DNA from 2 places in the Pantoea sp. Lu_F5_004 genome. Region 2 is predicted to be linked to the other one. Evidence: predicted binding sites of a transcription regulator. Region 2 holds the regulator's gene; the other holds the start of a gene.
What was found. Region 2 encodes CRP, which controls carbon source genes, mostly activating them, when cyclic AMP is high. Its sites were predicted from a motif close to ATGTGANNNNNNTCACAT; they were not measured.

Region 1 (3,472 bases), 1.2 Mb from region 2:
CAGTTGAAAATGCTTTCATCATGACCTCGATTGTTCTGGCAGATGGCGACCATCAGGTTCGTTCTCATCTGACCGGTAGGGTGCAAAGGTGATGGACGTTATCGCAGGTAGTGGTTCACGATTTGACGGATCTGCTGCTGCTCTTCGGCGCTGAACTGCACCGCATAGCGGCTTTCACCCACCTCAAAGCCCTGCAGGCTGACCGCTTTTTTCACGGCGGCCGGTGAGAAACCGATGCTGTAAAGCGCGGTGCGCAGGCCGGTGACGTTCTCCTGTGCCTGATGCGAACCGGTAATATCGCCCGCATGGAAGCGCGCCCAGATGGCGTTAATCGCCTCTGGCGCCACGTTTGCCAGCCCGGAAATTGAGGCGGAGCAGCCATCCACGAAACCCTGGTGGATCAGCGAGTCCGGGCCGTTCAGCACATCAAAGTCCTGACAGTCGGCGGTGGCCTGCAGAAAGCCGCTCAGACTTTCATAGCTGCCTGCTGAATCTTTAATGCCGATGATGTTCGGGTGCGCGGCCAGCGTACGAACGGTCTCTGGCTGCAAGGTATTGCCAGTACGCGCCGGGATGTTGTAGAGGAACAGCGGCACCGTAAGCGCGTCAGCCACGCGCTGATAGTGGTCGATCAGCTCCTGCTGTTTAAGCGGAACAAACCACGGCGTGATCGCGGAGACGGCATCTACGCCAAGATTGGCAATCTGTTTGCCTAGCCGGATAGTTTCACGGGTCGAAATCTCTCCGATGTGCGCCACCACCGGCATCCGGCCGTTAACTTCATCGACGCAGGTGGTGGTAACCGCGATCTTCTCCTGCTCGTTCAGCACAAAGAATTCGCCGTTGGTACCGCCGCAGAAGATGCCGTTACCGGCATTGATCTGGCGTCTGACCTGTTCGCGCTGCCTCTCCGGATCAAAGGCACCTTCCCGGTCAAAAGTGGTGACGATGGCGGTCAGTACGCCGTTTATTTTCTTATTCATGACAATCCTCATTACGCCTGGCAGGAAGGGAAAAGCGTCAGGTAGACGGCGCGCACATCGTCGGCGGTGACCGCCATCGGCACGTTGTTCATCAGACGCTGGACGTCGAGCGCGGCTTCCACTAACCAGGGCAGGTGATCCGGGCTGATGCCCAGGGCTTCCAGGCTGGCAGGCAGCTGCAGCCGCGCTACCAGCGCGGTGAAGTAGTCGACCAGCGCGTGTGATTTCGCTTCATCGCTTAAACGGACGTCGGCGTCGGGCAGCAGATCATAGGCCTGAGCGAATTTGCTCACCGCCGCCGGACGGACAAAGCGCATGCAGGGAGCCAGCAGGATGGCGTTGGCGACGCCGTGTGGCAGGTGATATCTGCCGCCGAGCGGGTAAGAGAGGGCATGCACCAGATGTGTCCCGGCATGGGCAATCGATGCACCGCCATAATAAGAGGCCCAGAGCATCTCCAGGCGTGCCTGCAAATTTTCTGGCTCGCGCAGGGTGGTTTCGAGATTAGCGAACAGTTTCTTCATCCCAGTCAGCGCATAGTTGTCGCTGACCGGGTTGGCGACATTGGCGGTAAAGCACTCAATCAGATGGCAGAGGGCGTCAATACCGGTTGAAGAGGCGATGTGGGCCGGCATGCTGGTGGTCAGTTCCGGCACCAGGGCCACCACATCGGGCAGCATCACCGGTGAAATAATGCCGACTTTGGTCTCTTTCTCCGGGATCGCCAGGATCGCATTGGGCGTCGCTTCAGAACCCGTGCCTGCGGTGGTGGGGATTAGTATTGAACGGGTACGGCGCTGCGGTTTTTCGCCTGCCAGCAGGGCGTCCAGAGAAGGCGCGGCGTCGATGCACAGCACTGAGAGCAGCTTCGCCACATCCAGCACGCTGCCGCCGCCGATGCCAATCACCATATCGACATGGGGCCGGGAGAGCGTCGCGATAATCGCTGCCACATCATGCTGGCTTGGTTCAGGCGGGACGCTGTTGACCACGCTGATACCCGGAATCTGATCCCGAAGTTGACCCATCAGCGCCTGCACTGCCGGAATCGCCTCAATGTTCCGGTCAGTGACCACGACTGCTGTCGATATCCCCTTCAGCAGATAGCGCATGTCGTTTAACGCCTGATAACCGCTAATCACCGTGCTGTTAATGTTCATCTCATACCCTTATTTCTGTCCTGTCTGAGCAGATGATTAATCTTGCTCAGCGCAATGCGAAGTCAGTCACTCTCAGTGGCTAATTTTATAAGGCATATCGATTTCGATTAATTTGAACTTGCTCACATATAATCAATCATGATTGAATATAATCAAATGCAGCGGCAATCGCCTGACAGGAGTGAGGATGGGCTCATCATTATGGAAAACCCCGGTGCTGGTCATCGCCGATGACTTTACCGGTGCCAACGATGCGGGTAGCGGACTGGCACAGGCTGGCGCCCGCGTACATGTGCTGTTTGGCACTAAGGCACCGTTGCCAGACGACGCTGCGGATGTGCTGGTTATCAGCACCGACAGCCGGGCAGTCAGCGCCAGCCAGGCCGCAGAGCGCGTCGCTCAGGTGGTGCAGCACTTCGCCGCACAGCTTCGGCAGGGCTGGCTGTTTAAAAAGATCGACTCCACGCTGCGCGGCAACGTCGGTGCTGAAACCGTGGCTGCGCTGCGGGCCAGCGGCAAAAGACTGGCGCTGGTTGCGCCGGCCGTGCCACGACTGGGCCGCACCACACGCGAGGGTAAAGTGTGGGTTAATCAGCGTTTACTGACAGACACCGAATTTGCCAGCGATCCGAAAACCCCGATCCTCAGCGCCCACGTACTCGATCAATTGCAGATCGACGGCACGGAGATCGATCTCCCGACGCTGCGCAGCGATCGGCTTGATGCGGTGTTAGCGGCGGCGCACGGCGTGGTGGTGGTGGATGCCGAAAATGAAGCCGATCTGGCGCGACTGATAATCGCTGCGGCGCGGCTGACAGAGAAGCCGCTGCTGGTGGGAGCAGCCGGGTTAAGCGATGCGCTGGGCGCAGCGCTCTCTGTTCGCCCGTCGCGGCCCGTGCTGGCGGTAGTGGGATCGATGAGCAGCAGCGCGCAGCAGCAGATCGCCACGCTGCTTAACCAGCGGGCAGTTGAGATCGTGGATGTCGATATCCGTCAGCTGTTTCAGCAGCCCGCCTGGCCTGACCGGGATCGCTGGATCGAACAGGCTGCCGCCGCACTGCGTGCCGGTCGCCATACGGTGATCCGCACCTGCCAGCATGAATCCCAGCGTCACGACATTGAGCATCTCAGCCAGCAGCACAGCGTGACCCGCCAGCAGCTGGGCGAAGCGATCAGTCTGTTGCTGGGCGAAATGACTCACAGCCTGTGCCGGACACAACTGCCGCATGCGCTCTATCTGTCGGGAGGCGACGTGGCGATTGCCGTTGCCCAGGCACTGGGGGCCAGCGGCTTTAAAATTCAGGGTCTGGTGGCGGGCTGTGTGCCGCA
Region 2 (3,472 bases):
TTCAGTGAGTTAAACAGCGCATTGTGTGCCTGATTGACCTTCACGCGCTGATAAGCCAGTTTCTCTGGTGACTGTTCGTCACCCAGCAACAGCCGTAGCGCATCCTGATAGGTTTCCAGTGCGTCATGGGCGTTCTGCCGCAGCAGGCCGCTCTGCCACTGCGGCCACAGCCAGAGCATCCCGCCAAAAGCGATCAGACAACCCATCAGCGTATCCATGAGTCGCGGCAGCAGAAACTGCGCGCCATTCAGCGACAGCAATTGCAGCGAGTAAACCGCCGTGACCGTAAAACCAATCATCGACCAGCCATAGAACTGGCGGGTAAAGCGATAGCTGATAAAGGTAATCGCCAGCATGATCAGCAGTACCAGCGACTCTGGCACCGCCATGCGCAGCGTGGCAGCCGCGATCACCAGACCGGCAAAAGTGCCCAGCGCCCGGTGCTGAATGCGGACACGGGTAGCGCTGTAGCCGTTCTGGCTGACGAACATGATGGTCATCAGGATCCAGTAGGGTTTGGGGATGTTGAAGAACAGCGCCAGCGCGCTGCCCAGCATCAGCATCACCGCAAACCGGCCGGCAGTGCGCAGGGCCGATGAGCGGAACGAGAGATAACTGCGCAGCGCCGGTAACAGCGGCAGACGGCGCTGGCGATCAGCCATCAGATCACGCTGATAAAGGGGTTTCTGGGTGCGCAGAACCCGCGCGATGCGGTTGAAGTGGTAAAGGCAGAAGTTACCCACCGGATTGTCGGGATGCTGATGGGCGATTTTCTCCAGCGCGCCGAGCTGTTTATCCATCGCAAAGCGATCGGGTAGCTGGTGATAGAGAATGTTATCCGCCAGCACCCGCAACCGGGCCGAGATGGTTTTGGCATTCCAGCGGATCACCGCTTCGGCGTGGCTCTGTTCGACCAGTTTCTGTACCTCTTCCGGCCGATGCAGGCTGACCGAGATATGTTCCTGCAGATCCAGCGCCACCTGAAAGGCGCGCGTCAGCCGTTTATGGCTGTGATCGCGGCTTGCCGACAGCATATGCATCTGCTGATAACAGGTGTTAATCAGATCGACCACTTTCTGCTGACGGGCCAGTAGCGGCGGCAGCGCCTTTTCCGGATCGGTCAGCTGCGTCAGCAGGGTATATTTTGCGTCGCAGTAGTTAGCCAGCTCGCGGTAGATCAGGCTCAGGCTTTCGCGCATCGGCTGCTCTTTCCACAGCCAGAACCAGAACCAGTTAAACAGCCCGTACCACAGCGTGCCACCGATATAGAGCAGCGGGGGGACATAGATTGGCATGCGGCCAATCAGGCTCAGGGTAAAGATGGCGGCAATCAGGGTGCCGGGCAGCAGACGACCATGCAGCGGGCTGATCTCCCCGGTAACGCCGAGCAATAAGGGCATGGCAAACAGGATGAGCGGCAGCGGAATAGCATGCAGGGTGAGCCACTGCATCAGAAAGCTGCCGAGGGCAAACAGGCTGCCGCCAACAATCAGGCGTTTGAAGAAGCGTTTATGCGGGGTATCCAGACCGGCAATGTTGCAGCAGGCGGGCACTAATGAGAACAGCAGACCTTTTTGCAGGTCGCCAGCCAGCCAGCCCAGCGCCACTGGCAGACAGAGCACCAGCGTTTGCCGCAAGGCGTAGTTAACTTCAGGATGGTAAATAATTCGACGCCACATCGGCCCAACACAAACAATAACGGCGTGATGTTGCCATCACGCCGTGGGTGACAGGAATTAGCGGGTGCCGTAAACGACGATGGTTTTGCCGTGTGCGGAGATCAGGTTCTGATCTTCCAGCATCTTCAAAATACGGCCCACGGTTTCACGTGAACAACCAACAATCTGGCCAATTTCCTGACGAGTGATTTTAATTTGCATGCCGTCGGGATGCGTCATGGCATCTGGCTGCTTCGCCAGGTTGAGCAGGGTCTGTGCAATGCGTCCGGTTACGTCGAGGAAAGCGAGGTTACCCACTTTTTCAGACGTCACCTGCAGGCGACGCGCCATCTGCGATGAGAGTCGCATCAGGATGTCAGGGTTAACCTGAATCAGCTGACGGAATTTCTTGTAAGAAATCTCCGCCACTTCGCACGCGCTTTTCGCACGTACCCAGGCGCTGCGTTCCTGGCCTTCTTCGAACAGGCCAAGTTCACCAATAAAATCGCCCTGATTCAGGTAGGAAAGAATCATCTCTTTGCCTTCTTCATCTTTAATCAGAACCGCGACGGAACCTTTCACGATGTAGTAAAGCGTTTCTGCTTTTTCACCTTGGTGAATCAGCGTACTTTTGGATGGATACTTGTGAATATGGCAATGGGACAGGAACCATTCGAGTGTAGGGTCTGTTTGCGGTTTGCCGAGAACCATTCGCTATTATCCTCTGTTGTAATCGTGCCCAAAATACAGGGGGCAGTTTTCCCTGTCAGGCGGTGAAAGCTTCAAGCGTTTCCATTTCAGGAAATTATTCGGGCCGCATCAGGCGCAGTGCGCATCATCCTTCCCGCCTTCGTCATCGGGTGACGAAAAATATTTTCAGCACTGTTTGTAGCACAGCTTTTGCCGACTGTCTTCTGTTGTCTCGCTTCAGCTACGGGCGGATTTCTCTGGATTGCTGTTTACCAGGCGAAAGCGTACTCTGGCGACAAAACAGCGTATTCCGGAGCAAAAATCATGCAGGCAAGAGTGAAATGGGTAGAAGGGCTGACATTCCTCGGAGAATCCTCATCCGGCCATCAGATACTGATGGATGGAAATTCGGGTGATAAAGCGCCCAGCCCAATGGAGATGGTGCTGATGGCGGCGGGCGGATGCAGTGCGATTGACGTGGTATCAATTCTGCAAAAAGGCCGAAACGATGTGGCTGATTGTGAAGTAAAACTGACCTCAGAACGTCGTGAAGAGGCGCCGCGAATCTTTACGCACATCAACCTGCATTTTATCGTGAGTGGTAAAGCGCTCCAGGATAAAGCGGTATCACGCGCCGTGGATCTTTCTGCTGAAAAATATTGCTCTGTGGCCATCATGCTGGGTAAAGGCGTCAACATTACGCATAGCTATGAAGTGATTGAGCTGTAGTAGCCGCAGGGGTCATTGCAGACCTGCTAACTTCACTTCCAGTATCTGATTCAGGTTGCTTTAAGACTGTGCCTGCATCGGGAATCCGCTTTGATACTGTGCCTGCGCTGGGAACCGGGTCAGATCGGAAAGTCGCTTAAGCCAATCTCTGGCCGCTCGGCCCGCGCGATTACGCACCTCATCCCTGAGGCGCGCCCGTAGCCGGGCCAACGCGTTGCGTTGTTCAAAAACGCTCCCGGCGTTTTTATCCGGGCGGCGGGACGCTTTCCTCTTCTGACCCGGTTCCCGGCGTGTTGAACTTATCTATTGCTGCCAGATTCTTTCTGCCCAGGCGTTGTCTGTAGCGACCTTCCTGAAACCGGATGCGGTTGCCGGACGTGAAGCGAAGGGAGCAT

Region 1: a site for CRP is predicted at 2,254-2,271, ahead of ACR8BN_RS15695 (iron-containing alcohol dehydrogenase). Genes of this name have one in related genera too.

Annotation. Positions count from the first base shown of each region.
Region 1 is NZ_CP194946.1:3,350,212-3,353,683, reverse strand. Features, by position in the region: gene ACR8BN_RS15705 (sodium:solute symporter family protein) at 1-19, opposite strand, end outside; gene ACR8BN_RS15700 (dihydrodipicolinate synthase family protein) at 99-983, opposite strand; gene ACR8BN_RS15695 (iron-containing alcohol dehydrogenase) at 995-2,143, opposite strand; gene dtnK (D-threonate kinase) at 2,331-3,472, shown strand, end outside.
Region 2 is NZ_CP194946.1:453,148-456,619, forward strand. Features, by position in the region: gene ACR8BN_RS02090 (YccS/YhfK family putative transporter) at 1-1,679, opposite strand, end outside; gene crp (cAMP-activated global transcriptional regulator CRP) at 1,737-2,369, opposite strand; gene ACR8BN_RS02100 (OsmC family protein) at 2,673-3,077, shown strand.